2 regions of the Streptomyces sp. NPDC047108 genome follow, and region 2 is predicted to be linked to the other one. Evidence: riboswitches for the same ligand, from Rfam matches in the RefSeq annotation. Region 2 holds a riboswitch; the other holds the start of a gene.

Region 1 (14,593 bases), on a different contig from region 2:
GTACACGGTGCTGGCGGTGGGGGACGGGCAGCGGCTGGCGACCGACTTCCAGAACAGCGCCGACGGGCAGTACCTGCAGGTGCTGAAGGAGAGTTACGGCGTCCGCGCGAGCATCACGGCGCAGGAGGACGTCCGGTTGCCCGCGGCACCGAGCCTGATCGTACGCAACGCAAAGCCGGTCACCGGTAGCGCGGACAAGAACGCCGCCGACACAGGGAAGGGCACATCGTGATCGCCGTACTGGGCCTCGTCGTGGGAGTCGTGGTGGGACTGCTGGTCAGGCCCGAGGTACCGGCGGTGGTCGAGCCCTATCTGCCGATCGCCGTCGTCGCGGCCCTCGACGCGGTCTTCGGAGGCCTCCGCGCCATGCTGGACGGGATCTTCGACGACAAGGTCTTCGTGGTGTCGTTCCTGTCGAACGTCGTGGTGGCCGCGCTGATCGTCTTCCTCGGCGACAAGCTCGGTGTCGGCGCGCAGCTCTCCACCGGCGTGGTCGTCGTCCTCGGCATCCGCATCTTCTCCAACGCCGCGGCGATCCGCCGGCATGTCTTCCGGGCGTGAGGCCGATGAGCAACGACGAGACACCGAGGACTCCCGGCGAACCGGAGGGCAACGGCCCGGAGGAGACGCCGAAGCCGGAGCCGAAGCCGCAGCCCGAGCCGAGGCCGGAGCCGGAGCAGCGTCCGGAGCCTGAACCCCGTCCGCAGCCTGAGCCGCGGCCGGAACCGCACTCGCAGCCGGAGCAGCGCCCGCGGCCCCAGCCGCGTCCGGAGCCTGGTCAGCAGCAGCCGCGCCCGCAGCCGGAGCCGGGACGTCAGGCGCGGCCGGAGCCGCAGCCCGAGCGGCGCCCGCAGCCGCAACCGGAGCAGAGGCCCCAGCCTCAGCCGCGCCCCGGCCAGCAGCCGCCGCAGCCCGGCCGTCAGCAGCCGCGCCCCGGACAGCCGGCGCGTCCGCAGCCGCGCCCAGGTCAGCAGCCGGAACCGCAGGGACGGCCGCCGCAACCGCGGCCCGAGCGACGTCCGCAGCCCCAACCGCGGCCGCAGCCCCAGCCGGAGCGGCCGCAGTCGGCGCAGCAGCCACCCCGGCCCCAGCGGCAGCAGCCGCCGCCGAAGCGTCCCGGAGGCACCTCCGCCGCACCCGAACCGCAGGCACCGGGCGCACCGAGGACACCGCAGGCACCGGGCGTACCAACGCCCTCCGCGGCCACGGGAGTTCCCGGCGGGTCTCCGGAGCGGGAGGAGGCCGCCGAGGCGTCCGCAGGCGGGACCACGGGCCGTCAGCGGCTCGCCGCGGGGCTCTGGCCGCCGCGAGTGACGCGTGCCCAACTCATCGTCGCGCTCCTGCTGTTCGTGCTGGGCCTCGGCCTGGCCATCCAGGTGCGCTCGACCACCGAGAACAGCGCGCTGCGCGGCGCACGCCAGGAGGACCTCGTACGCATCCTGGACGAGCTCGACAACCGCACCCAGCGCCTCGAGGACGAGAAGCAGGGCCTTGACCAGCAGCGCACCGAGCTGGAGAACTCCTCGGACCAGGCGGAGGAGGCGCGCAAGCAGACGGTCCAGAAGGAGCAGCAGTTGGGCGTGCTCGCCGGCACGGTCGCCGCGGAGGGGCCGGGTATCACGATCACGGTGAGCAACGCCGGGGCCGTCAAGGCGGACATGCTGCTCGACGCGATCCAGGAACTCCGGGCGGCCGGAGCGGAGGCCATCCAGCTCAACAACGTTCGGATCGTTGCCGATTCGTACGTGACCGACTCCGACGGCGGGGTACGAGTCGACGGGAAGAAAGTCTCACCTCCCTTCCGTTTCAAGGTCATCGGCAAGCCGCAGGACCTCGAACCGGCACTGAACATCCCCGGCGGCGTGGTCCAGACCCTTGAGAAGGAGCAGGCAACTGTCGCAGTTGACCGCTCTGAGAGGATCGTCGTGGATGCCTTGCGATCGGCGGAGCGGCCTGACTACGCTCGGTCGTCATCGCAGTGAACGGTGCGCGCACGGGGGCCGCGCGGCCGGTGCGAGCTGGTGCGGGGGGTCGGGGCATCACAGGGGTGATGTGTGGTGGAAACTGTCAGGCGGTCACGGACGTTGTGAGGGTGTCCGGGTCGGCCGGTGTGTGCAGCGAGGTGTCGTCCTGCCCCACGGGCGGGTCTGTTGAGGTCAAGGGGAATCGCCCGTGAAGTTGTTTGCGAAGTTGTTCGGCAAGAGTGCGCGAGACGGCGGTGAGAGCGGCACGGCCCGCCACCGCGCGGGGCACTCCGCTGAGGAGAGCGCGCCCTCCGAGGAGCGCCCGCTGTTCCGTGACCAGGTCGGGGGAAGCGGTGGCGACATTCCGGGTGGTCACGGCGCGTCTTCAGTTGACCCTGCGGTATCGGGGCGCATAGGTTTCGAGGAACCATCAACCTCAAGTACGGGTGGAGGGTTCACCGCTTTGCCGGTTTGTACGAGGTGCGGACACCGGAATGCCGAGGCCAGCCGGTTCTGCTCCAATTGCGGGGCGCCGCTGCGCGCCGGCGGCTCCGAGCGCGCCTCGGAGACGACCTCGACGATCTCGATCTCGGGCATCGAGTCCTACGAGACCGAGGCCACGGGGCAGACTGCTCCTCCGCTGTCCCCCGAGGCCCAGTCCGCCGTCGACGCCCTGCCGCTCGGCTCGGCGCTGCTGGTGGTCCGCCGCGGCCCGAACTCCGGTAGCCGCTTCCTCCTGGACGGTGACCTGACCACGGCCGGGCGTCATCCGCAGAGCGACATCTTCCTGGACGACGTGACCGTCTCCCGGCGTCATGTGGAGTTCCGTCGCGGTGGCGACGGCGGCTTCACGGTCTCCGACGTCGGCAGCCTCAACGGCACCTACGTCAACCGGGAGCGGATCGACTCCGTGGCGCTGGCGAACGGCGACGAGGTGCAGATCGGCAAGTACCGGCTGGTCTTCTACGCCAGCCAGCGGGGCATCTGACCGCTCGGGCACCCGACCAGGGAAGGGCCATGCGTCGGACACCGTCGGGCGGTGCCGGTTCCGGCACCGCCGTCACGGCAGGCGGACTGATGAGCATCGGCACGGTGCTCCAGCGGCTGCGCGAGGAGTTCCCCGAGGTCACCATCTCCAAGATTCGCTTCCTGGAGGCGGAGGGCCTGGTCGAGCCGCGGCGTACCCCATCGGGCTATCGCAAGTTCAGCCCTGAGGACGTCCAGCGGCTCGGCTACGTCCTGCGTATGCAGCGTGACCACTACCTCCCGCTGAAGGTCATCCGGGAGCATCTCGAGGCCCTGGAGCGGGGTGAGCAGGTCCGCCTGCCCGCCCCGGGGCGCTCCCGTGAGCCGCTGGAGGATGCGCTGGACGGGGACGGCGGCGCCCCGGCCGCGGCCCGTGTGGGCCGCGCCGAGCTCCTCGCCGCCGCCGAGGTCGGCGAGGACCAGCTCGCGGAGTGGGAGTCGTACGGCCTGATGGCCCCGGACGAGCAGGGTGGCTACGACCTGGAGACGGTCTCCGTGGCCCGCCTGGTCGCCGATCTGGGCCGGTTCGGCCTGGAACCGCGTCATCTGCGTGTCATGAAGGCGGCGGCGGACCGCGAGGCCGATCTCGTCGAGCAGGTCGTGGCCCCGCTCAGGCGCCATCGCAACCCTCAGACCAGGCTTCATGCGGAGACCACGGCGCGTGAGCTGGCGACGCTCTCCGTGCGCCTGCACGCCGCTCTCGTGGAGTCCGCGCTGCGCGGTCGGCTGCACTGAAGGACGGGCCCGACTACCCAAACCGGCCGGGCACGTCCTAGGGTTGCTGTGTGAACGAGCTCGACGTCGTGGGTGTCCGGGTGGAAATGCCCTCCAACCAACCGATCGTGCTCCTGCGTGAAGTGGGAGGCGACCGCTACCTCCCCATCTGGATCGGGCCCGGGGAGGCGACCGCGATCGCCTTCGCCCAGCAGGGCATGGCACCGGCCCGGCCGCTGACCCACGACCTGTTCAAGGACGTGCTGGAGGCGGTCGGCCAGACGCTCACCGAGGTCCGCATCACGGACCTGCGCGAGGGCGTGTTCTACGCGGAGCTGGTCTTCGCCAGCGGGGTCGAGGTCAGCGCCCGGCCCTCCGACGCCATAGCGCTCGCCCTGCGGACCGGTACGCCCATCTACGGCAGCGACGGCGTGCTGGACGACGCGGGAATCGCCATCCCGGACGAGCAGGAGGACGAGGTGGAGAAGTTCCGCGAGTTCCTCGACCAGATCTCGCCCGAGGACTTCGGCACCAACCGCGAGTAGGCCGCGGGCCGCCGCCGCGCCGCCCGGGGGCCGATGGGCCGAACGGGCTTCCCTGGAACGGGTCACGAGAAACCACCCTTAGGGTGATTATCACGTGGCGTGCCAAGTGTGGCGATCGTTGACGCACCCGGGGTGACTGCCTACCTTCGAGGAGGCAGGTCGAGGACGGAGGTCGGCGTGAGCAGCACCGGCGACGGTACAGCGGCGGGTGGGCCGATCCCGCTCCATGGGCGCGCGGCCGACACCCCGTTCCGGCACCCCTCCACGGGGCCGGACGATGCGGTGGAGGACCCCTCCGACCTGGTCGGATACCGCGGTCCCACGGCGTGCGCGGCAGCGGGCATCACCTACCGCCAGTTGGACTACTGGGCGCGCACCGGTCTGGTCGAGCCGAGCGTCCGTCCGGCGTACGGCTCGGGTACCCAGCGGCTCTACAGCTTCCGGGACGTCGTCGTACTCAAGATCGTGAAGCGCTTCCTGGACACCGGCGTCTCGCTGCAGAACATCCGTGCGGCCGTCCAGCACCTGCGCACGCGCCAGCGCGCCGACCTCGCACAGATGACGCTCATGAGCGACGGCGCGACCGTCTACGAGTGCTCGTCCCCGGACGACGTCGTGAGCCTGCTCCAGGGCGGCCAGGGCATCTTCGGCATCGCGGTCGGCGTCGTCTGGCGGGATGTCGAGGACGCGCTCGCCCAGCTCCACGGGGAGCGTGTGGACACCGGTGAGACGCTCGTCGGGCACAACCCGGCCGATGAGCTCGCCCGGCGCCGTAACCGCGCCGTCTGACCTCCCGCCGGGAGCGGCGGCCGATGTCAGTGCCGTAGGGGAGCATCGGTGACGTGAGAGCCGCGCCGACGATCCTGCATCTCGACATGGACGCGTTCTACGCATCGGTGGAGCAGGCGTCCAAGCCGAGCCTGCGCGGGAAGCCGGTCGTGGTCGGCGGCATCGGGCCCCGGGGCGTGGTGGCCACCGCGTCGTACGAGGCCCGGGTCTTCGGTGTGCACTCCGCGATGGCGACGGCCCAGGCGCGGCGGCTGTGCCCGAACGCCGCCTATCTCGCCCCGCGTTTCGCGCTGTACCGCAGGATCAGCGATGCCGTGATGGAGCTGCTGCACGCGCTCTCGCCGCTCGTCGAGCCGTTGAGCCTCGACGAGGCGTTCGTCGACCTCGAGGCGGGCGGAGCGGCGGCGTCCGGGGAGGCGGCGCAGGCGGTGGGGGAGCAGTTGCGCCGGGACATCCGGTCCGTCACCGGGCTGACGGGCTCGGTCGGGCTGGCCGGTTCGAAGATGCTCGCCAAGATCGGCTCCGAGCAGGCCAAGCCGGACGGGTTGGTCCTCATCGAGCCCGGTACCGAGCGCGCGCTGCTGGAGCCCATGACGGTGCGTACGCTCCCCGGGGTCGGGCCGGCGACGGCCGAGCATCTGCGCAGGGCGGGGATCCACACGGTCGGGGAGATGGTCGAGGCCGGGGAGGACGAGCTGGTGCGGCTGCTGGGGAAGGCGCACGGCAGCTCGCTGCACGCCATGGGGCAGGGGCTCGACGACAGACCGGTGGTCGCCGAGCGCGACGCCAAGTCGGTGTCGGTGGAGGACACCTTCGACGTCGACCTGCACGACCGGGCGCGGGTCCAGGGCGAGGTCCGGCGCCTTGCCGAGCGGTGTGTCCAGCGGCTCCGGTCGGCGGGCCGGTCCGGCCGTACGGTCGTGCTGAAGGTCCGGCGCTACGACTTCTCGACGCTGACCCGCTCCGAGACCCTCCGTGGGCCCACCGACGACCCGGCGGTGATCCAGGAGGCCGCCGCTCGGCTGATCGAGAGCGTGGACACCACGGGCGGCGTGCGGCTGCTCGGTGTGGGCGTCACCGGGCTCGCCGACTTCACGCAGGAGGACCTGTTCGCCCAGGCCGCGACAGCGGAGGCGGCCGGTGCCGCTGCGGCGGCGGAGGCCGAGGGGACGGCGGTGACGCACGGCGCGGAGAGCGAGCCGGCGCCCCCGGGGCCGGGAGAGCCGGAGCCGGCCGCCGCGGAGGCCGGGCCGCGCCGCTGGGTGCCGGGGCACGACGTACGGCATGCGGAGTTCGGTACGGGCTGGGTGCAGGGCAGCGGCGTCGGCCGGGTCACGGTGCGCTTCGAGCAGCCCTGGTCGGCTCCCGGGCGGGTGCGGACGTTCCCGGTGGACGATCCGGATCTCGAACCGGCCGAGCCGGCGCCCCTCCTCGCCCGGGAGCGCCCGCCCGCGGAGCCGGCCTCAGGCGCGGAATCAGCGGACGCAGCGAATGCAGCGGACTTCGCGGACGCACAGGACCGGCGCCCGGCGGAGGAGAGGGACGCTCGGCGGGAGGGGGACGGGGAGGCTCAGCCGTCCTCGCCCGCGATACGGCCGAAGTCCCCGTCGCCGTCCTCGTCGCCCGCGTCGCTGCCGGGAGCCGAGGCGTCGAGCCCGTAGTGGTGGTAGAGCTGAAGCTCCTGCTCGGGGGAGAGATGGCGGCCCACACCGAAATCAGGCGCGTCCTTGATCAGAGACCTGCGGTACGGGACGCGGAGCGTGTCCTCGACCACCTCGCTGGGCTCCAGGGGGACGAAGGCGTCGCGCCCGAACATCCCGGTGCGGACCGCGGCCCACTCCGGACGCCCGGTCGCGTCGTCCAGGTACACCTCGTCCACGGTGCCGATCTTCGCCCCGTCGAGATCGAACGCCTTGCGCCCGATCAGGCTCCGCGGATCGATGTCCGACTGCACGGTGCCCTCCAACTCGTCGTCGTCCTCCATGAAACAACGAAAGGACACATCGCGGACGTCGGCCACTCGGGATCCGCCCAGATCCTTGGCCCGAGGTGCGCTGGTACGCTGGCAAACGGCTGCTGACCCCGTGCGGGAGAGTCCTCCGCCGTCAGGCCGGAGGCGCCGAAGGAGCAAACCCTCCCCGGAATCTCTCAGGCACACGTACCGCACGGACGAGGTCACTCTGGAAAGCAGGGGCGGTACCGGGCCTGGCGTGCCGGAACCCCTCCTCACCGACGGTGCAAGCCGGACCGCCCAGGCGGACCGGTGAAGCTCTCAGGTCGAGATGACAGAGGGGGAGGCCGTCGGGGTACCTGTACGGGTATCCCTCGCAGGTCGTGTCGACCAGGAGGCCTCCGCAGATGACCGCCAACCGCATCCCGCTCTCCGATATGGAGCGTGGCACCCCCTTCGAACAGCGCCACATCGGCCCCGACACCGAGGCCCAGGCGAAGATGCTGGCCCAGGTCGGCTACGGCTCGCTGGACGAGCTGACCACCGCGGCCGTTCCCGACGTGATCAAGAGCACGGGCGCGCTGGACCTGCCGGACGCACGCAGCGAGGACCAGGTGCTCGCCGAGCTGCGCGAGCTGGCCGAGCGCAACGAGGTGCTGGCGCCCATGATCGGGCTCGGCTACTACGGCACCTTCACCCCGCCGGTGATCCTGCGGAACGTCCTGGAGAGCCCGGCCTGGTACACCGCGTACACGCCGTACCAGCCGGAGATCTCGCAGGGCCGCCTGGAGGCGCTGCTCAACTTCCAGACGGTCGTCGCCGACCTGACCGGTCTGCCCACCTCGGGCGCCTCGCTGCTCGACGAGGGCACCGCCGCCGCCGAGGCCATGGCGCTCTCCCGGCGCGTCGGCAAGGTCAAGGACGGCGTCTTCCTGATCGACGCCGACTGCCTGCCGCAGACGATCGCGGTGATCGAGGCGCGTGCCGAACCCACCGGGGTCGAGGTCGTCGTCGCCGATCTGTCCGGCGGGATCCCGGCCGAGGTCGCCGAGCGCGGCGTCTTCGGTGTCCTGCTGCAGTACCCGGGCGCCTCCGGCCAGGTGCGGGACCTGCGGCCCGTGATCGAGCGGGCGCACGAGCTGGGCGCGATCGTCACCGTCTCCGCCGACCTGCTCGCCCTCACCCTGCTGACCTCCCCCGGCGAGCTGGGCGCGGACATCGCGGTCGGCACCAGCCAGCGCTTCGGCGTCCCGATGGGCTTCGGCGGTCCGCACGCCGGCTACATGGCGGTGCGCGAGAAGTTCGCCCGCAGCCTGCCCGGCCGCCTCGTCGGCGTCTCCGTGGACGCGGACGGCAACAAGGCGTACCGCCTGGCCCTGCAGACCCGTGAGCAGCACATCCGCCGTGAGAAGGCCACCAGCAACATCTGCACCGCGCAGGTGCTGCTCGCCGTGATGGCGGGGATGTACGCGGTCTACCACGGCCCCGACGGGCTGGCGGCCATCGCCCGCCGTGCCCACCGCTACGCCGCGATCCTCGCCGAGGGCCTGCGCGCAGGTGGCGTCGAGGTCGTCCACGGCGCGTACTTCGACACCGTCACCGTGCGCGTCCCGGGGCGGGCCGACGAGGTCGTGTCCGCCGCCCGCCACGCCGGGGTCAACCTGCGCCGGGTCGACGCGGACCTGGTCGGGATCGCCTGCGACGAGACCACGGGGCGCGAGCAACTCGCCGCCGTCTGGGGCGCGTTCGGCGTCACGGGTGACGTCGAGGCGCTGGACGCGTCGGTGGGGGAGGCCCTGCCCGAGGCGCTGCTGCGGACCGACGACTACCTGACCCACCCGGTCTTCCACCAGTACCGCTCCGAGACCGCGATGCTGCGGTACCTGCGCAAGCTGGCCGACCGGGACTACGCGCTCGACCGCGGCATGATCCCGCTCGGCTCGTGCACGATGAAGCTCAACGCGACCACCGAGATGGAGCCGGTCACCTGGCCGCAGTTCGGGGCGCTGCACCCCTTCTCGCCGGCCGAGCAGGCCCAGGGCTATCTGACCCTGATCCGCGAACTCGAGGAGCGGCTCGCCGAGGTCACCGGCTACGACAAGGTGTCCATCCAGCCGAACGCCGGCTCCCAGGGCGAACTGGCCGGGCTGCTGGCCGTACGGGCGTACCACCGGGCCAACGGCGACGACCAGCGCACCATCTGCCTCATCCCGTCCTCCGCGCACGGCACGAACGCCGCCAGCGCCGTCATGGCGGGCATGAAGGTCGTCGTGGTGAAGACCGGTGAGGACGGCGACGTCGAGGTCGAGGACCTGCGCGCCAAGATCGAGCAGTACGGTGACCAGCTCGCCGTGCTCATGGTCACCTACCCGTCCACGCACGGGGTGTTCGAGGAGCACATCACCGACATCTGCGGTGCCGTGCACGACGCGGGCGGCCAGGTGTACGTGGACGGTGCGAACCTCAACGCCCTTCTGGGGCTGGCCAAGCCGGGCCACTTCGGCGGCGACGTCTCGCACCTCAACCTGCACAAGACGTTCTGCATCCCGCACGGCGGCGGCGGTCCGGGCGTCGGCCCGGTCGGTGTGCGCGAGCACCTCGCGCCGTACCTGCCGAACCACCCGCTCCAGCCGGAGGCCGGTCCCGCGACGGGCGTCGGCCCGATCTCGGCCGCCCCGTGGGGCTCGGCGGGCATCCTGCCGATCTCCTGGGCGTACGTCCGGCTCATGGGTGCGGAGGGCCTGCGCCGGGCCACGCAGGTCGCGGTCCTCGGCGCCAACTACATCGCCAAGCGTCTCGAGCCGCACTACCCGGTGCTCTACACCGGCCCGAGCGGGCTGGTGGCGCACGAGTGCATCGTGGACCTGCGGCCGCTGACCAAGGCGACCGGTGTGAGCGTCGACGATGTCGCCAAGCGGCTCATCGACTACGGCTTCCACGCCCCGACCATGTCGTTCCCCGTGGCCGGGACCCTCATGATCGAGCCGACGGAGAGCGAGGACCTCGCGGAGATCGACCGCTTCTGCGAGGCGATGATCGCGATCCGCGGCGAGATCGAGCGGGTCGCCTCGGGCGAGTGGCCCGCGGACGACAACCCGCTGCGGGGAGCGCCGCATTCGGCGGCCGCCCTGGCGGGCGAGTGGGAGCGGCCGTACAGCCGTGAGACGGCGGTCTTCCCCGCCGGGGTCTCGGCCGCGGACAAGTACTGGCCGCCGGTGCGCCGTATCGACGGTGCCTACGGCGACCGCAACCTGGTCTGCTCGTGCCCGCCGCTGGAGGACTACGAGGGCTGACCCCGCCCGGCGGGGGATACGCATCGGGGCCGGTTCGGCGCATGTCGCCAGGCCGGCCCCTGTCTTTCGTCCCCGGAAGGCTCGTCGGCCCCGCCGTCGTGCGCGGCGCCGATCGGCTTCCGGTTCGCCGCGGTCACGCGGCGGTCATCACCTGCGCCGAGCCGAGGGGCCGGTGCGGGGCGATGATCTGCCCGTCCGGCAGCAGCTCACCGGTGTCCTCGAAGAGCAGGACGCCGTTGCACAGCAGGCTCCAGCCCTGCTCCGGGTGGTGCGCCACGCTCTGCGCGGCCTCCCGGTCGGCGGAGTCGGCTGACGGACAGGGTGGCTTGTGCTCGCACATGGGCGGGTTCTTTCGCTGTGATGTGGTGGCTGTTCTTTTGATCGCTGCGGTGTTCATACCGCCCCCCGTTGTTGTTCGGTCGGTCCCCAGTCTTGCCCTACCGGCGGGATTCCGCAGGGATTTCGCGGCAGCCGCTCTTACTGGGTCATGACGCGTCACCCGGGCGGACGGTTCATCGCGGCCCAGCCGTCACTTCGGGTGGTTGTGATTGGTCATACCGGGCTAGTCCGTATGGGTGGGCGCCGTACGTGCCGCGCGTGGGAGCGGGACAGCGGAGTCCTCGTTCGGTAAAGCCCGGCGGACGTGCGGGGGCGGCGGACAGGACGCCGGGAGGACCCGTACACAGCGCGGCCCCGCGGCCGTCGGGCCGCGGGGCACGCTCATGCCGCGCGAAGGGGCCGGGGCCCTCGGGGTCAGGCGGGGGAGCCCATGGCGGGTGTCCCCAGGCCCATCAGCGGGGGCGGCGTCATCCGGAGCGTCAGCACGGGCAGCAGGTCCGCGACGCGGTGCGGCCGGTGCGCCGCGATGCCGGGAGGCGCCGGGGCGAGCGGCACCAGGACGTCGTTGGGCGCGGGCGAACCCTGGGTGGCGTCGGCCTCGACGTCCCCGTGCAGCCACAGCGTGATCATGTAGAGCTCCGGTACGGACAGCAGCCGCGGCTGGTACGTGCCCGGAAGGGCCTCCGCCTGGCGCAGCGCGCGCTCGGTCGACGCCACGTACGGCCCCTCGAAGAAGTGCGAGAAGGCCCAGCCGTCCGGGGTCAGCATGGTCTCGGCCGCCGCCACGGCGCGGTCGCCGCCGCGCACCAGGAAGCGCCAGCCGGCGAGCCGCGTGCGCGGTATCCCCTGATGGCTGACGACCCGGTCGAGGACATGGACCGGCAGCGGGAGCTCGGGGGCCAGCGGACCGCTTACGGTCCGCAGTGCCGGGGTACGGGGGTCACGTACCGCGGTGGGAGAGCCAAGGGCCGCGAGGGCGCTGCGCAGGGCTGGCTGGGGTGCCGGGGGGACATGCAGCGGCATGGTGGGTCGCCTCTCACTTGGGAGACACGTGGTGCGGGGCGTTGCGGACGACGTTGTCAGCGTGGTTCGGGGTCAGAGGGGGCCGGCTGATCGAAATGCCGGTGACGCTCACTCTCTGCCCTCGTTCGCGAAGTTTATCTGACGTCTGTTCACTCGGTGTTTCCGCTAGCTGTCGCCGACATTGCGGGCAAGTCCGTATTCGGTCTTTGCTCCGAGAGGGTTACGCCTATTCTGTCCGCCCGCTCCGGCCCGCTGCCTCGGGTTATGCCGTGAAGGCGGTAGGCCGATTCCCGCCCCTGCTTTTCGCGGGTGCAATGCGGGAGGCCCGGGACAGCGCGCTATGCCTATGGAATGTGCCGGAGTATGTGTAGTGACGAGCCTACTGGGCATGCGGTGTCCGCCGGGCGTTATCGATCACATTGCCTGGGCATCATCGACCCTGACGCCGTGGCCGTGGCCACGGGCAGCCCACTCGAGGAGGGACTCTCCGATGGGGGAGAAGGTCGTGGCAGGCGGGTTCGACCTGTCCGATCGGCAGCTCTACCGGCGCAAGCTGCGGCAGTGTCTCGAGGGACTGGAGCGGCTGCTGGAGGAGAAGCGGTTCGACCGCCCCAAGAATCTGATGGGGCTGGAGATCGAACTCAATCTCGCGGGCGCCGACGGGATGCCGCGCATGCTGAATGCGGAAGTGCTGGAGCGCATCTCGAGCGGTGATTTCCAGACGGAGCTCGGCCAGTTCAACCTTGAAGTGAACATCGTGCCGCACCGTATGTCGGGGCGCGTCCTCGACCGGCTCGCAGAGGAACTCCGTACCGGGCTCGCCTATGCGGACCGCAAGGCGCGCGAGGTCGACGCGGAGATCGTGATGGTCGGCATTCTCCCCACCCTCGGAACCGAGGACCTCGTCTCCTCGAACCTCTCCGAGGTCGACCGCTACATGCTGCTCAACGACCAGATCCTCGCGGCGCGCGGCGAGGAGATCGCCCTCGACATCGAGGGAGTGGAGCGGCTGACCTACCGCACGGGTTCGATCGCCCCCGAGGCCGCCTGCACCTCCGTACAACTCCATCTGCAGGTCACGCCGGGGCGGTTCGCCGCGGTGTGGAACGCGGCGCAGGCTGTGGCCGCCGTGCAGATCGCGATGGGCGCCAACTCCCCCTTCCTCTTCGGGCGGGAGCTGTGGCGCGAGTCCAGGCCACCGCTGTTCCAGCAGTCCACCGATACCCGTCCGCCGGAGCTGAGGGAGCAGGGCGTACGGCCGAGGACCTGGTTCGGCGAGCGCTGGATCGACTCCGCCTACGACCTCTTCGAGGAGAACCTCCGCTACTTCCCCGCCCTGCTTCCCATCTGCGGTGAGGAGGACCCGCTGCGCGTCCTGGACGACGGCAAGATCCCCGAACTGCAGGAACTGGTGCTGCACAACGGCACGGTCTACCGCTGGAACCGTCCGGTGTACGCCGTCGCCGAGGGCGTTCCGCACCTGCGGGTGGAGAACCGCGTTCTGCCCGCCGGGCCCACCGTCACCGACGTGATCGCCAACACCGCGCTCTACTACGGGCTGGTGCGCACGCTGGCGGACGAGTCGCGCCCGGTGTGGTCCAAGCTGTCGTTCGCCGAGGCAGCCGAGAACTTCGACGCGGCCTGCCGCTACGGCATCGACGCCACCCTGCGCTGGCCGCGCCCCGGCCGTTCGGGCACGGTGGCCGAGGTGCCGGCCATCCGTCTGGTGCGCGACGAACTGCTGCCGCTGGCCGCCGCCGGGCTGGACGAGTGGGGTGTCGAACCGGCCGACCGGGACCGCTATCTCGGGGTCATCGAGGAGCGCTGCCGGCGCCGGATGAACGGTGCCGCATGGCAGGCCGCGACCTTCCACCGGGGGCTTGACGGGGGCCTGGACCGGGACGCAGCGCTCGCCGCGACCACGCGTCGCTACAGCGAGTTGATGCGTGCGGGCGAGCCCGTGCACACCTGGCCGGTGTCGTACCCCGGCTGAAACGTCCCTCCTGGGCCCGGCTCCGGGCGGCTCGCGGGCCGGGCTCCGGGAGAGGCGTTTCACCATCGGTACCGGTTTCGCCACCGGCGCGGCGGTGCGCGGTGCCCGCCGCTCAGCGCCGGGCCGCTGCCATGATCGACCTGAGCATCACCTGGTGGATCTCAGCCGGGTCCTCGACCCGGAACGCGGAGCCGCCCGTCGCTTTCGCCATCTCCTCGCACGACCGCTTGTCGGCGTCGGGTCCGACCGCGATGGCGATCAGCGGCAGCGGGCGTTGCGGGTCGACCAGCTTCCTCAACTTCCCGACCAGCGCGTCCCGGGAGATGCTCCCGGGGTCCTGGTTGGAGCCGTCGGTCAGCAGCACCACCACGTTGAAGCGGCCCAGCCCGTAGTTCTCCGCCGCCTCGCGGTAGGTGGCGAGCACGGTGTCGTACAGCCCCGTGGCGCCGTCGGACACGGGATCCAGGTCCTCGACCGCGGCCGTGAGCCGTTCGCGCTGCGTCCGGCCGTCCGTCCGCTCGTCCAGCCGCTGGGTGGGCACGAGCCGGCGGTAGTCGCGGGAGCCGTCGAGCCGCCGCGCGAAGTCCCAGAGACCGATCTCGTCCTCCGCCTTGAAGGTGGAGAGGGCCTGGAAGAGGGCGCCGCGCGTGACGTCCATCCGGGACCGGCCGTCCTCGCCGGGGACGGGTGCGGACATCGAGTCCGACGCGTCCACCACGGCCGTCAGCCGCGCGCTCTTGACGGTGATCGCCCACAGCCCGAGCGTCGCCTGGACCTCCGCGCTGGTCGGGGCCTTGGCGGGCGCGGCGTCGTACGGCTGCGGCTCCTTCGCTCCCGCGGCCCACGCTGCCGCCGCCTTGGGCGGGAGGCCACCGGTCCTGAAGCCGTGGTCGCGGAGCACGTCGAGACTGTCACCCGTGCCCAGCAGCGTCATGAAGCGGGTGGCGGCCCGCGTC
Region 2 (14,593 bases):
CGTACGCGTCGGACATCGCCACCGTCGACACCGGCAGGCCCTCGGGGACCGCGCCGACCGACTGCTGCATCATCGCCCGCGCCGACTCCACGGCCTCCGGGCTCGCGTCGTACAGATCGAGGCCGATGGCGAGATACGGCGCCCCGAGAGCGGGCTGGACCCAGGCGCGGCGCAGCGAACGCACCGCGGGGGTGCGGTGGGCATTCTGGGTCAGAAGCGCATAGAACTGGGCGATCTCAATGGTCGGTTCCGACAGCCGCAGCGGTCCGGCGGGAAGCTGGTCGAGCCCGACCGCGATCCGGCGCAGATCGGCCCAGGGAATGCCGACACCGCCGCCCGGAGCGTGCGGATTGAGCCACAGGCCCCAGTGGTCGGGGTAGAGCGAGGCGGCGACGTCGTAGCCGGAGACGACCTCATGGGCGCGGTTCCAGCCGCTGACGGCCAGTTCGTGGGAGGACGTGACGCAGGGCGCGTATCCCTGCCCGTCCACCTCCATGTTCCCGTACTGGGCCTCCGGCGAGCCCGGCGAACCCTGCCAGAGCAGCATCCACACCTGGCCGTCGGCGAGGGCACGCAGCAGCGCCTCGTAGGCGTCGTACCGCCCGGGCGTCACCTGCCGCAGCATCTGCTCCACGGCCCCCGCCGCAGCCGTGCCGCCTCCCGCACTCACCGACTTCTGCCCTTTCTCCTCGGCACAGCGCGACCCCGCTCAGGGCCCGTCGCGTGCACCCGCTCATCCAACCAGCTTACGGAGGTCTACGCGGTGTGGAACGGGCGTACCCGCTCCCGCATCCAGTCGACGACCGGATCCTGGGCGACGTCCAGCAGCACGAGTTGGACCGGCCAGGGCACCGGCACCGCGCCCAGCGCCCTGCCCAGGGCGTGCAGCACCGCCTCCCGGTCCTGCGGTTCGCAGCGCAGGAGTTCGACGCCGACGAAGAGGGCGGGTGCGGCTCCCTCGATGCTGGCCAGCGCCCGGCGGGCGGTCCGCACGAGCCCGGTGACGGCGAACTCCCCGGCGGCCGCGCCGAGGAAGTCGACCGGCTCGTCCTGCCAGTCCGGCTCGAACAGCCGCACCCGGCCGCCGCTCGGTCCGGCACCGTACTCGGTCACCGGCGTGTCCAGCGGGGTGCGGCCGGTCCGGCAGAGCTCCGCCACGGCGGCGGGCGGGAGCGGGACACCCACCGCGCCGCCGGGGTTGACCGCGATGCCGAGCTGCGGCGGAAGGCCGCGGGCGAACTCGCGGGCGGGGGCGACGGTGAAGGACATATGGGCGCCGGCGACCTGGAGGAACTGCTGCTCCGAGCTGAACACCGGGACGTAGGCGGCGCCCCCGATCTCGACGGTGGGCAGGTCGAGGTCCCGGCTCTCGCGGCTGCCGCCCTCCGGCAGCGGCACCCAGACATGGCTGCGGCCCAGCACCTCGACGATGCGCGCGCCCGCACCGTCCACGCCCACGGAGGCGGCGAGCGTCTCCTCCAGCGCGTTGGACGGAAAGCCCATGACGGGTCCGGGCTCGCCAGGGTGCGTGCCGTCGGCCGGCAGACCGCCGGAGGGGAAGGAGGAGTAGCCGTGCTGCTCCGACATGGTCACCGGGCCCATCCACTGTCTCGTTTGTCTCGTACGAACCGCCCACGCACCCTAACGGCTGCACTTGCGCTTCTTCCCGGGGGCTGCTCGAAAGCGCGGGATAAGCCCAGGTCACCGTGGCGACCGGCGCGCGCAGGGGTCAGGGCGGCGGTGTCGCTCTGCGTAACCACGAGTTGCACACCGTGCCGGGCCTTCAAAAGGTGGGGTCAAGGCCGATTGACACCCGAAGGGAGCACTCCCCATGCATATGTCCCGGAAGAGCGGCGTCCTCGTCGCGTCCGCCGTGTGCGGCGTCCTCGTGATCGGAACCGGTGCCGCCGTCGCCGTCACCGATACCGACACAGGGGCCCAGTCCCGTACGGCGACCGAGCGGAAGGCATCCGACGCCCCTCTGCCCGGCGCCGACAACCTGCTCGGACAGGCGAAGCTGCTCGGCGACATGGGCAGCATCACCCGTCCCGTCAACGACCTCGTGCAGGCGGTGCTCCAGGCCCCCGAGGGCAGGCTGCCGATCGCCGAGGCCACCAGCCGCGCGGAGGAGATCAAGCAGGCGCTGGCCTCGGTGACGCAGACTCCCGTCCAGCCCTCCACCCAGCCCGCCCCCGGCCCGGAGGACCCCGTCGTCCTGCCCGCCTACGACCTGCCCGGCCCCGCCGCGAAGTCGCGCCGCGCCGGCGACCCCGGACAGGACCTCAAGGCCAAGGCCGTGGCCGATCTGCAGAGCCGTCTCGACAGCCTGCTGCAGGCCCTCTCGGCCGGCGACCCGAGCGCCATCTCCCCCGCCGTGCAGAATCTCCTCACCGGAACGGTCAACGTCGTGACCAGCGTGATGGTCGGCGGCGGACTGCCCGCGGCGAACCTCGACGGCCTGCCGAGGCTGCCCCAGCTCCCGGGCACCCCGCAGATCCCGACCTCCCCCGGCGCGTCCGACGTGCCGGCGTCGCCCGAGGTCCCGGGCGCCTCGCAACCCTCGTCCGCCGCGGACTCCTCCGAGCGCCCGGCCGCCTGGCCCGCGAGCTGACGCGGACGACGGGACGGTCCACCGCTACGTCGCGGAGGGCGGACCCGGCTGTCCGGACGGTGCCGAACCGGCGTCCCGGCTACTCGAATCCGATGCGCCGCAGGGCACGCGCGGATCTTCGGTCGAGCAGCACGGCCGAGGCGCATCCGTCCGGAAGCCGCCCGCCCTCCGCGTCCGCGACCAGGCTCCCCACGGCGCGGCGGTGGCGGGCGAAGGCGTACTGCGAGACACCGCGCCCCCGTGCCGTCTGCCCCTCCAGGGCGATCTCCGGCGGAACGTCCAGCAGCGCCATGTGGAGCGACCTGCCCCGGCGGCGTGCGTCGTACGCCAGCCAGCGGCGCACCCACGCGAGCGTGCCGCAGTCGTGGACGACGACGCTGTCGCCCGAGCGGAGAGCGCTGTGCAGACCGGCGTAGTGCGCGATCCGTACCAACGGGCGGTACAGCGCGTACGGGACGGCGGCGGGCACCGCCCGCTGCCAGCGGTCGCGTACGTCCTGGGAATCCACCCGCCGCACGCGCCGGCCCCGCTGGTCCGGGCCCGCGACGGCCCGTTTGATCAGAGTGCTCTTGCCGCTGCCCGGCAGCCCGGAGACGACGAGCACGTCACCGGCCGGATAGCGGAGCTCCCCTGCGGGCACAGTCGCCGGCGCGCTCCCGTCCCCGGCGTCGCGCAGATCGGTCACCTTCCCCCGCCCGGGCCGGACCACCTCGGGCACGGTGCGGGGAGCGGCCGCCTCCCCGCGGCCGGGGCGCGTCGCTCCGGGCACGACCCGGGTGCGCGTCTCACCGGTCCCCCCGCCCGGGGTGTCTCCCGGCGCCGCCTTGGCCGAAGTCGCGTACGCACTGTCCCTGTGCACCGTGATCGTCCTCCCCGTTGGTCGGTCACTGCGCCCCACCGGAGCAGAGTGTCAAGAAACGGTAATGCGGTACAAGCTCGATACCTCGCCACCGGGCCGCCCGAACATCGGACAGTCGTGCAATGATGTCCGCGCCAACTCCATACCGGCCGTTCGATCCCGCGCGGGAGAGTCCCCGGACCGGCAGTCGTGCCGGGCGCCGGGGCGCCGAAGGAGCAAGTCCTCCCTTGAATCTCTCAGGCCCCGTACCGCGCGGATTAGGCACATCTGAAAAGCGGGCCGCCCCCGGCGGCCCCACCCAAGGTGCAAGCCGTAGCCCTGATGCGTGATGAGGGTCGTGGCGAACCTCTCAGGTTCCGATGACAGATGGGGAGGCTGTGTTCCCTATGACATCAGCCTCGCCACCCCTGCCCGGGAGCCTGAAACATGACCGAATCCCCACGCCGTACCGCCCTCGACGCGCTGCACCGCGCGCTCGGCGCCACGATGACCGACTTCGCCGGCTGGGACATGCCGCTGCGCTACGGCAGTGAGCGCGACGAGCACCTCGCCGTCCGCAGCCGCGCGGGCCTCTTCGACCTCTCCCACATGGGCGAGATCACCCTGACCGGTCCGCAGGCCGCCGACGCGCTCGACCACGCGCTGGTCGGCAACATCGGCAAGCTGGCCGTGGGCCGCGCGCGCTACACCATGATCTGCAACGCCGAGGGCGGCATCCTGGACGACCTGATCGTCTACCGCCTCGCCGACGAGAGGTTCATGGTCGTCGCCAACGCCTCCAATGCCCAGGTCGTCCTGGACGCCCTCACCGAGCGGGCCGCGGGCTTCGACACCGAGGTGCGCGACGACCGCGAGGCCTACGCCCTCATCGCCGTCCAGGGCCCGGAGTCCTCCGGCATCCTGAAGTCCCTGACCGACGCCGATCTCGACGGGCTCAAGTACTACGCGGGCCTGCCCGGCACCGTCGCCGGCGTGCAGGCCCTCATCGCCCGCACCGGCTACACCGGCGAGGACGGCTTCGAGCTGTTCGTCGCGCCCGGGGACGCCGAGACCGTCTGGCAGGCCCTGACCGAGGCGGGCTCGCCCGCCGGCCTGGTGCCGTGCGGCCTCTCCTGCCGGGACACCCTGCGCCTGGAGGCGGGCATGCCGCTGTACGGGCACGAGCTGACCACCGCGACCACGCCGTTCGACGCGGGTCTCGGCCGGGTCGTGAAGTTCGAGAAGGAGGGCGACTTCGTCGGGCGCGCGGCGCTGGAGGAGGCGGCGAAGCGCGCGGAGGCCAGCCCGCCGCGCAAGCTCGTGGGGCTGATCGCCGAGGGCCGCCGGGTCCCGCGCGCGGGCTACACCGTGGTGGCGGCCGGCGACGGCACGGTGATCGGCGAGGTCACCTCGGGCGCCCCCTCCCCCACCCTCGGCAAGCCGGTCGCCATCGCGTACGTGGACGCCGCTCACGCCGAGCCGGGCACGGCGGGCGTCGCGGTGGACATCCGCGGCAGCCACGAGGCGTACGAGGTCGTGGCGCTCCCCTTCTACAAGCGGCAGCGCTGACCCCCGTCACGCCCCGTCCGTGGGGGCGCCGGATGCGTCACACCCGTCCCACCTGTCAAGACCGCGAACCGAGCACGCACCCCGATCCAGGAGAATTCACATCATGAGCAACCCCCAAGAGCTGCGTTACAGCAAGGAGCACGAGTGGCTCACCGCGGCCGACGAGGACGGGGTGTCCACCGTGGGCATCACCTCGCACGCCGCCGACGCCCTCGGTGACGTCGTCTTCGTCCAGCTCCCGGAGGTCGGCGACACCGTCTCCGCGGGCGAGTCCTGCGGCGAGCTGGAGTCGACCAAGTCCGTCAGCGACCTGTACGCCCCGGTCTCCGGCGAGATCACGGCGGTCAACCAGGACGTCGTGGACGACCCGGCGCTGGTGAACTCCGCCCCCTTCGAGGGCGGCTGGCTGTTCAAGGTGAAGGTGGGCGACGAGCCCGCCGACCTGCTCTCCGCCGACGAATACACCGCCTTCACCGGCAACTGAACCCACGCCCGCACCATCCTGATGGGGATCACGATGTCGCTTCTCAACCAGTCCCTGCACGAGCTCGACCCGGACGTCGCCGCCGCTGTCGACGCGGAGCTCCACCGTCAGCAGTCCACCCTCGAGATGATCGCCTCGGAGAACTTCGCTCCGGTCGCCGTCCTCGAGGCCCAGGGCTCGGTCCTCACCAACAAGTACGCCGAGGGCTACCCCGGCCGCCGCTACTACGGCGGCTGTGAGCACGTCGACGTCGTCGAGCGGCTCGCGATCGAGCGGATCAAGGCGCTGTTCGGCGCCGAGCACGCGAACGTCCAGCCCCACTCGGGCGCCCAGGCCAACGCGGCCGCGATGTTCGCCCTGCTCTCCCCCGGTGACACGATCCTCGGCCTGAACCTCGCCCACGGCGGGCACCTCACCCACGGCATGAAGATCAACTTCTCCGGCAAGCTCTACAACGTGGCCGCCTACCACGTCGACGAGCAGACCGGGCAGGTCGACATGGACCAGGTCGAGCGCCTCGCCAAGGAGCACCGGCCGAAGCTGATCATCGCGGGCTGGTCGGCGTACCCGCGGCAGCTCGACTTCGCCGCCTTCCGGCGGATCGCGGACGAGGTCGGCGCGTACCTCATGGTGGACATGGCGCACTTCGCGGGCCTGGTCGCCGCGGGGCTGCACCCCAACCCCGTACCGCACGCCCACATCGTCACCACGACCACCCACAAGACGCTGGGCGGCCCGCGCGGCGGTGTGATCCTCTCCACGGCCGAGCTGGCCAAGAAGATCAACTCGGCGGTCTTCCCCGGTCAGCAGGGTGGCCCGCTGGAGCATGTGATCGCGGCGAAGGCGGTGTCCTTCAAGGTCGCCGCGAGCGAGGAGTTCAAGGAGCGCCAGCAGCGCACCCTGGAGGGCGCGAAGCTCCTCGCCGAGCGGCTGTCCCGCCCGGACGCGGCGGAGGTGGGCGTCTCGGTCCTCTCCGGTGGCACGGATGTCCACCTCGTCCTGGTGGATCTGCGTAATTCCGAGCTGGACGGGCAGCAGGCGGAAGACCGGCTCCACGAGGTCGGCATCACCGTCAACCGCAACGCCATCCCGAACGACCCGCGGCCGCCGATGGTGACCTCGGGCCTGCGGATCGGCACCCCGGCGCTGGCCACGCGCGGTTTCGGGACCGAGGACTTCACCGAGGTCGCGGACATCATCGCCGAGGCGCTGAAGCCGTCGTACGACGCCGAGGCGCTGAAGGCGCGGGTGACCGCGCTGGCTGAGAAGCACCCGCTGTACCCGGACCTCGGCAAGTAACCGGCCGCGCAGCGGCCGACAACAGCACAGCACGGAAGCACGACCGGTCCGCCCGCCGCGGCGGGCGGACCGGCAGACAGCGGGGGCGCCGGTCCCGGCGCCCCCGCCACCACCAGCACGCCCCACGAGCACGCAAGGGAGCCCGCCCGTGGCCATCTCCGTATTCGACCTGTTCTCCATCGGAATTGGGCCATCCAGTTCCCACACGGTGGGTCCGATGCGCGCGGCCCGCATGTTCGTGGGCCGCCTGAAGAAGGACGGCCTGCTGACCCAGACCGCCTCCGTACGCGCCGAGCTCTTCGGCTCCCTCGGCGCGACCGGCCACGGCCACGGGACGCCGAAGGCCGTCCTGCTCGGTCTCGAAGGCCACTCCCCGCGCACGGTCGACGTGGCGAGCGCCGACGACGAGGTGGAGCGCATCCGCACCACCAAGCGGCTCCGCCTGCTCGGTGACGAGATCGGCTCGGCCCACGAGATCGACTTCGACGAGCGGACGCAGCTCGTCCTGCACCGCCGCCGCTCCCTGCCGTACCACGCCAACGGCATGACTCTCTTCGCGTACGACTCCGAGGGCCTGCCGCTGCTGGAGAAGACGTACTACTCGGTGGGCGGCGGCTTCGTCGTCGACGAGGACGCGGTCGGCGAGGACCGCATCAAGCTCGACGACACCGTGCTCAAGTACCCGTTCCGCACGGGTGACGAGCTGCTGCGCCTCGCCCAGGAGACCGGGCTGTCCATCTCCGCGCTGATGCTGGAGAACGAGAAGGCCTGGCGCACGGAGGAGGAGATCCGCGAGGGTCTGCTGGAGATCTGGTCCGTCATGCAGTCCTGCGTGGCGCGCGGCCTCTCGCAGGAGGGCATCCTCCCCGGCGGCCTCAAGGTCCGCCGCCGCGCGGCCAATTCGGCTCGCCAGCTCCGCGCCGAGGGCGACCCGGCGGCGCGGGCCATGGAGTGGGTGACGCTCTACGCGATGGCGGTCAACGAGGAGAACGCGGCCGGCGGCCGTGTGGTGACCGCCCCGACGAACGGCGCGGCCGGCATCATCCCGGCGGTGCTGCACTACTACGTCAACTTCGTGCCGGGCGGCGGCACGGCGAAGGACGAGGAGGACGGCGTGATCCGCTTCCTCCTCGCCGCGGGCGCGATCGGCATGCTCTTCAAGGAGAACGCCTCGATCTCCGGCGCGGAAGTCGGCTGCCAGGGCGAGGTCGGCTCGGCCTGCTCGATGGCGGCCGGCGGCCTGGCGGAGGTCCTGGGCGGCTCGGCCGAACAGGTCGAGAACGCCGCGGAGATCGGCATGGAGCACAACCTCGGCCTGACCTGCGATCCGGTCGGCGGCCTGGTCCAGATCCCGTGCATCGAGCGCAACGGCATGGCGGCGGTCAAGGCGGTCACGGCGGCCCGCATGGCGCTGCGCGGCGACGGCCGTCACCATGTCTCGCTCGACAAGGTCATCAAGACGATGAAGCAGACGGGCGCGGACATGAAGGTCAAGTACAAGGAGACGGCGCGGGGCGGACTCGCGGTGAACGTCATCGAGTGCTGAGGGAACGATCCTTCAGTCCCTTTCGCGAACGACGGGGGCCGCGCCGACGGGGCGCGGCCCCCGTTTCCGTCCGCCCAAGGCCAGGCAAGAGACCCGATCAGTGGCTGGCCACCGGAATTCGGGCCGCCATCACGCCGTCACGTCATCGGGGCACTCAGGCCCCGTGCACGTACGGCGTCGTGGTCGTCAGCGGGACGAAGCCGATGCGCCGAAGGATGGGGCGGCTGTCGTCCGAGGCGTCGACCTGGAGGTAGCGGAATCCGCGCGCGGCGGCGATACGGGCGCGGTGGGCGACCAGGGCACGGTAGATGCCGCGGCCCCGCCAGGCGGGCAGTGTGCCGCCGCCCCAGAGGCCCGCGAAGTCCGTGCCCGCGTACAGCTCCATCCGCGCCGAGCAGACCGGCAGCTCGCCCGCCATGGCGACGACGACGCTCACCGCGTCCGGATCGTGGGCGAGTTGGTCCAGGAGCTGCTTGCGGAGGAAGGCGTGGCTCTTGCCGAACACCGTCTCGTGCACCTGGACGACGAGGTCCACGCCCGCCGCGTCCGTCACCGGGCACAGCCGGATGCCCGGCGGCGGTTCGGCGTCGGTCCGCAGACCGGCGGTCTCGGCGACCATCAGCGTCTCCTCGGGCTCGGGCACGAAACCCGCCGCACGCAGGCGGGCGCCGAGGTCGTGCGGCCCGTCGTATCCGTACAGCTTCCACTCGAACTCGCGGCCCAGCGAGGAAAAGTAGCGCACCTGCTCCGCGATCTCGGCGTCCGCGGTCGCCTCGTCCAGAGACGACCAGAGGACGGCGCTCCAGTCGTCCTCGGCGCCCACCCGACGGACGACCGCGCCCGAGCGCTCGACGCGGGCGTCCGGCCCGTCGGGGCGCACGTCCTGGCGCATCTGGCGGTCGAAGCGGGTGAGTACGGCATCGCGGTCCATGGCGTCATTGCAGCGCCGGGCGGAGCGGTGCGGCAACCGAATTCCGTGCCGTGCCGCCGGCAAGGCGGGCGGCCTTCGCGATGGTGCCGGGGAGGTCAGGACGCCGGACCGCGGACCCGCACCCCGCGCGTGCCGACGCACGACCGCGCACCAGGACACGGCCGCACCGGCCGATGCGCATCAGGACACGGCGGCACCGTGCCGGTGCCTGCGACCGCAGGCTCACCCGGAGCAGGCGGTCCACGGCACGGCAACGCGCTCGCGGCGAGCGGATGTGCCCCGGCCCGGCGGCCGTTCGCCGCAGCAGGCACCGGCGCGGCGGCACCGTGCCGGTCCACGAGCAGGCTCCCCGCTCACCGCGTACCCGCGGCGCCGATCCCCAGCGTGTTCTGCGCGGGCAGCATGCCGGAGGCGACGACCGCCTGCACCACCGGCATCGTCAGCCGCGCGAGCGTGCCGGCGTCCTGCGGCGCGAGCGTCCGCCAGGGCGCGGCGGCCAGTTCGTCCGGTCGGCGCTCGACCTCCTCGCGGCCCGCGCGCCCGCGTTCCGTCGCACCGCCCTGCACGTCCAGCCAGCCGCGCGTGACCAGCCGCTCCCGCGCCGCCGCCCACTCCTCCTCGCTCCAGCCGCGGCTCGCGAACGCCTCCTCGGGTGCGGCTCCCACCGCGGCGAAGGAGACCAGCGCCTCGGTGGGGTCGAGGCACGCGCGGGCCTCCCGGGAGACCTGGACGCGGGCGAGGCCGAGCGCACGGGGCTGGGCGCGTGGTCGATCGCGCACGGGTTCGCCATTCTGTGGCTGAGCGGCAATCTGGAGCGGACGCTGGGGGACCGCGATCCGGCGGACGCCTTCCGCGACCTGGCCGGCCTGTTCCACCCCGGCCGCCACGCTGCCTGATTCCGTATCAGCACCCTTACAGCGAAGGGAAGTTGATCGGAATCACCCTGGCCGGTAGGCCTCACCCAGCGCTGCCGCCCGCTCCAGCAGCAGAGTCCGCTCGGGGGCGTTACGGGTGAGCGCCGCCGCGCGCTCCAGCTCCGCCCTCGCCTCCTCCGTGCGGCCGAGGCGGGCGAGCAGGTCGCCGCGGACGCTCGACAGCAGGTGGTAGCCCCGTAGGGAGCCGTCCGCGGCCAGGGCGTCCACGAGCTCGAGCCCCTGTGCCGGACCGTGCGCCATGGCGACCGCGACCGCCCGGTTGAGCTCCACCACGGGGGACGGTGTGCGGTCGGCCAGCGCCTCGTAGAGCACGGCGATCCGCGCCCAGTCCGTCGCGTCGGCGGTCAGGGCACGCGCGTGGCAGGCTGCGATGGCCGCCTGGAGGGTGTACGGGCCGGGCGCGCCGCCGAGTTCGTTCGCGCGGGCGAGGGCGGCGAAGCCGCGGCGGACCAGCAGGTGGTCCCAGCGCGAACGGTCCTGGTCGAGCAGGAGGACGGGCTCGCCCGACGGACCTGTCCTGGCCGCCGAGCGCGACGCCTGGATCTCCATCAGCGCGACCAGACCGTGCACTTCGGGCTCGTCCGGCATCAGACCGGCGAGGACGCGGCCGAGGCGCAGCGCTTCCTCGCACAGGGCGGGGCGCATCCAGTCGTCGCCGGCGGTGGCCGCGTACCCCTCGTTGAAGACGAGGTAGACGACCTCCAGCACCGAGGCCAGGCGTTCGCCGAGTCCGGGACCCTCGGGGACCTCGAACGGGACGTGGCGGCGGGAGAGCGTGCGCTTGGCGCGCACGATGCGCTGGGCGACCGTCGGCTCCGCGACGAGGAACGCCCGCGCGATCTCCTCGGTCGTCAGCCCGCCCAGCAGGCGCAGCGTGAGGGCGACGCGCGCGTCGCGGGACAGGACGGGGTGGCAGGCGGTGAAGACCAGGCGCAGCAGGTCGTCCTCGATCTCGTCTCCGAGGGCCGCGTCGGCGGTGGGTTCGGACAGCCGCTGCTCGATCTCCAGCTCGTGGCCGAGGAGTTGGATCTTCCGCGCGAACCGTTCGTTGCGGCGCAGCAGGTCGATGGCGCGGTGTTTGGCGGTGGCCATGAGCCAGGCGCCCGGATTGCGCGGGACACCGGCCCCCGGCCACTGTTCGAGCGCCGCGACCAGCGCGTCCTGCGCCAGCTCCTCGGCGATGCCGACGTCGCGCACGATGCGGGTGAGCCCGGCGATGAGCCGCGCCGACTCGATCCTCCAGACGGCGTCGATCGCCCGCCGGGCATCGTCCGTACCGGTCTCGGCCACGCCCCGAGCCTACGGCCGGGTCGGCCCCGGCCGCAGGCTCACCCCCGTACGGGCGGTGTACGAGCCGTCCTACCGCGGACCCGTCAGGCCCCCTCCCCCGGCGGCTCCTCGACCTGCCGGACCTCCAGGGTCAGCTCCCAGTCCTCCCCGTGGATGCGCGCGAAGCGCCGGGACCACTCGACGGCCTCCTCCTTCGACCTCACCTGAAGGAGGGCATAGCCGCCGATCACCTCTTTGGTCTCGGTGAACGGCCCGTCGGTCACGCTCTCCTTGCCGTGGGACCAGTGCACCCGGCTCCCCTCGGCGGTGGGCCGCAGGCCGGCGGTGTCGAGCAGCACTCCGGCCTTGGTCATCTCCTCGAGGAGCGTGCCCATCTCCTCCATCAGCTCGGGTGACGGGCCGCCCTCGGGCCCGGCGTTCTCGTCGATCCTGATCATCGTCATGAAGCGCATGGCTGTCTCTCCTCGTCCTCTCCTCGTCGCTGTGTCCGCCGTGCGGCTTCGGGGCCCAGGGCCGGACCGGTACCGGTTCACGGCGCCCGGACCCTTCCACTACCAACACATCGATCGGGCGGCCCGCGGATCGACACGGCGAGGGCAGATTTTTCGCCACTCGGTTACGCTCCCCAGGGGGCCAGCCACTCCGACCCACGGAGGCCGCATGCCCGAGATATCCGCGCCGAGGCAGAGCCGGAACCGCTCCCGCCTCGCCCACAAGGTGAGCTACGCGGTGCGCCATCCGCGGCGCATACCCGCGCATGTGCGCCGGGCCGCGCGCGACGCCTGGCTCCGGGCACGGCACCGCGACCACATCGCGTACTACCGCGCCGTCATGGCCTCGGACACGGCGCGCAGCCCCGAGGGAGCGGTGGGCAGCGCGACGCGGGAGCGCTGGATGGCGCTCGGGCAGATGCAGTTCGACTACCTCACCGAGCACGGGCTGAAGCCGCAGGACCGCATGCTGGAGATCGGCTGCGGGAACCTGCGCGCCGGGTGGCGCTTCATCGACCACCTCGAACCCGGGAACTACTACGGCATCGACATCTCGCCGGACATCCTTCTCGAGGCGCAGCGGACCCTGGTCCGGCGGAATCTGCAGGACAAGCTGCCGCATCTCACGCTGGCCACCGACCTCACCCTGGACTTCCTGCCCAGTGGCTGGTTCTCGGTGGTGCACGCGCACAGCGTCTTCTCGCACTCGCCGCCGGACGTCATCGACCAGTGTCTGGCCCACGTCGGCCGGGTCCTGGCTCCGGACGGATTCTTCGACTTCACCTTCGACCGCACCGAGGGCGCGGAGCACCACGTCCTCCGCGAGGACTTCTACTACCGGACCGAGACCCTGGTCGCCATGGCCGAGCGGCACGGCCTGGCGGCGCGGCTGATGGAGGACTGGGAGCGGAAGCCGCACGGCCAGTCGAAGATCCGGGTCACGCACCCGTAGGGACCGACCGGACGGATCGTCCGCCGCCGCCCGTCGCCCGTCACCCGTCACCCGTCACCCGTCACCCGTACGGCGGCTACCGGGCCGCCCCGAGGGGTGGCGGGATCCCGCCGTTCCCCGCCGACTAGCGGGGCCTTGCGGTCGGTGCCAGGGTGAGGGGAGGACTGGCCGGACACGTGATCACGGTCCGTCACCGGGAGAGATCATGACTGAGTCGCAGGTAGTCGTCGAGCGGCGGATCGAGGCCCCGGTCGACCAGGTGTGGCACGCGCTCACGGACCTGGAGTCGGCGCCGCGCGTGCTGAGCGGCGTGCAGAGCGTCGAGGTGCTCACGCCCGGACCGTTCACCGAGGGGACGCGGTGGCGGGAAACGCGGCGGATGCTGGGGCGGACGGCGACCGAGGAGATGTACGTGACGGCGTGCGAGGAGCTCTCGCGCTGCGTCGTCGAGTCCGAGTCCCACGGCGCGCACTACGTCTCGGAGTTCGACCTGGCCCCCGAGCCTGACGCCGGGGGCGGGACGACCGTGCGGATGACCTTCTCAGCCACGCCGCCGGGAGGCTTCGCGGGGATGCTGATGAAGGTCTTCGGCGGGCTCGGCACCAAGGCGGTGACGAAGGCGATCGAGCAGGATCTCGCGGACGTCGCCGCCCATGTGGAGCGCCCCGCACCCGGCGCAGGACAGGAGCCGGGCACCTCCTGAGGCATCCCCGGCGGAGCCGGGCACTCCGGCCCCGCCGGGATGCGCGGTGCCCCTAGGACCCAGGAGCGTCCTCGGCCGTGGTGCGAGGTCCGCGATCGCTGCTGAAGTCGAGGCCCAGTTGCGCCTTGACCTCGTCCACCATGAATCGGCGCTCCGCGCCGAACGCTTCGATGCCCGTGTAGAGGGTCGCCAACGCCGCCCACAACGGGTCGGGCTGAGCCGCGGCGAAGAGCGTCGACACGGCCTTGCTCATCGGCGAGTCCTCGTCGATTCCCGCCCGCGCCATCGCCCGGACACTGTCCGGCACTCCTGGTTCGGACCGGAGCCGATGCCAGGCCAGTCCCACCACATGGAACGGCGAGGGGAGCGGCTCGCCTTGCTCCACCGCGGTCAACGCAGGTGCCACCCAGTCCAGTTCGGCGAGCCCGATCTCCTCGTACGCGCGGCGCGCCACCCAGGCAGCGATCTTCCGCCGGCGCTGCGGGCTCTCGGCGGCAAGCGCCTCGGCGAGCTCCCGCTCCGCCATGGCCATCTCGCGGGCGCCGCCGACCAGTTCCCGCAGTGCCGGGCTGGGCAGGGTCCCTCCCCAGTGGTCGGCCTCGGGGACGGTCACGGTCGGTATCCGTTCCGCCTCCCAGGCCTCCGCCTCGGCCTTCCACCGGGCCGCCTCCACCGGGTCGGGCAGGGTCGGGGGCGGCAGCTCGCCGACCTCCGAGTGCCAGTAGGCGGCGCTCTCGGCGGTGCACTTGACCACCTGGTCCGGCTCCGGGGGGCAGGGCCAGAACTGCAGCAGATACCGGTCGATCACGGGCTCGCCGTCGTCCCGGGTGTCCTCGTCGCTCGCCCGGTCCATCCCGCAAGCCGAGTACCGGACGCGGTAGTCCGCGTCGGCCAGGCCGAGGTCCCAGGAGTCCCCGCCGCCCCACTCCTCCAGCGAGGCGCGC

The links. A riboswitch is a leader RNA that binds a small molecule or an ion and turns the genes downstream of it on or off. The one in region 2 is predicted to bind glycine.
Region 1: another riboswitch for glycine. It lies ahead of gcvP (aminomethyl-transferring glycine dehydrogenase); the one in region 2 lies ahead of gcvT (glycine cleavage system aminomethyltransferase GcvT).

What each region holds. Positions count from the first base shown of each region.
Region 1 covers NZ_JBEYUP010000029.1:49,967-64,559, reverse strand. The annotation lists gene ABZ822_RS31295 (DUF881 domain-containing protein) at 1-232, shown strand, start outside; gene ABZ822_RS31290 (small basic family protein) at 229-561, shown strand; partial or broken gene ABZ822_RS31285 (DUF881 domain-containing protein) at 1,269-1,982, shown strand; gene ABZ822_RS31280 (FHA domain-containing protein) at 2,173-2,952, shown strand; gene ABZ822_RS31275 (MerR family transcriptional regulator) at 2,982-3,725, shown strand; gene ABZ822_RS31270 (bifunctional nuclease family protein) at 3,776-4,249, shown strand; gene ABZ822_RS31265 (MerR family transcriptional regulator) at 4,427-5,038, shown strand; gene ABZ822_RS31260 (DNA polymerase IV) at 5,092-6,699, shown strand; gene ABZ822_RS31255 (PRC-barrel domain-containing protein) at 6,609-6,992, opposite strand; glycine riboswitch at 7,116-7,212, shown strand; gene gcvP (aminomethyl-transferring glycine dehydrogenase) at 7,397-10,282, shown strand; gene ABZ822_RS31245 (DUF5999 family protein) at 10,416-10,622, opposite strand; gene ABZ822_RS31240 (hypothetical protein) at 11,036-11,644, opposite strand; gene ABZ822_RS31235 (glutamate-cysteine ligase family protein) at 12,135-13,637, shown strand; gene ABZ822_RS31230 (substrate-binding and VWA domain-containing protein) at 13,750-14,593, opposite strand, start outside.
Region 2 covers NZ_JBEYUP010000001.1:945,439-960,031, reverse strand. The annotation lists gene ABZ822_RS04215 (enhanced serine sensitivity protein SseB C-terminal domain-containing protein) at 1-625, opposite strand, end outside; gene ABZ822_RS04210 (enhanced serine sensitivity protein SseB) at 757-1,503, opposite strand; gene ABZ822_RS04205 (hypothetical protein) at 1,832-2,611, shown strand; gene ABZ822_RS04200 (AAA family ATPase) at 2,691-3,296, opposite strand; glycine riboswitch at 3,625-3,731, shown strand; gene gcvT (glycine cleavage system aminomethyltransferase GcvT) at 3,897-5,018, shown strand; gene gcvH (glycine cleavage system protein GcvH) at 5,122-5,502, shown strand; gene glyA (serine hydroxymethyltransferase) at 5,536-6,801, shown strand; gene ABZ822_RS04180 (L-serine ammonia-lyase) at 6,950-8,347, shown strand; gene ABZ822_RS04175 (GNAT family N-acetyltransferase) at 8,502-9,278, opposite strand; gene ABZ822_RS04170 (hypothetical protein) at 9,632-10,057, opposite strand; gene ABZ822_RS04165 (RNA polymerase sigma factor) at 10,217-11,503, opposite strand; gene ABZ822_RS04160 (YciI family protein) at 11,587-11,955, opposite strand; gene ABZ822_RS04155 (class I SAM-dependent methyltransferase) at 12,164-12,946, shown strand; gene ABZ822_RS04150 (SRPBCC family protein) at 13,152-13,649, shown strand; gene ABZ822_RS04145 (hypothetical protein) at 13,702-14,593, opposite strand, start outside.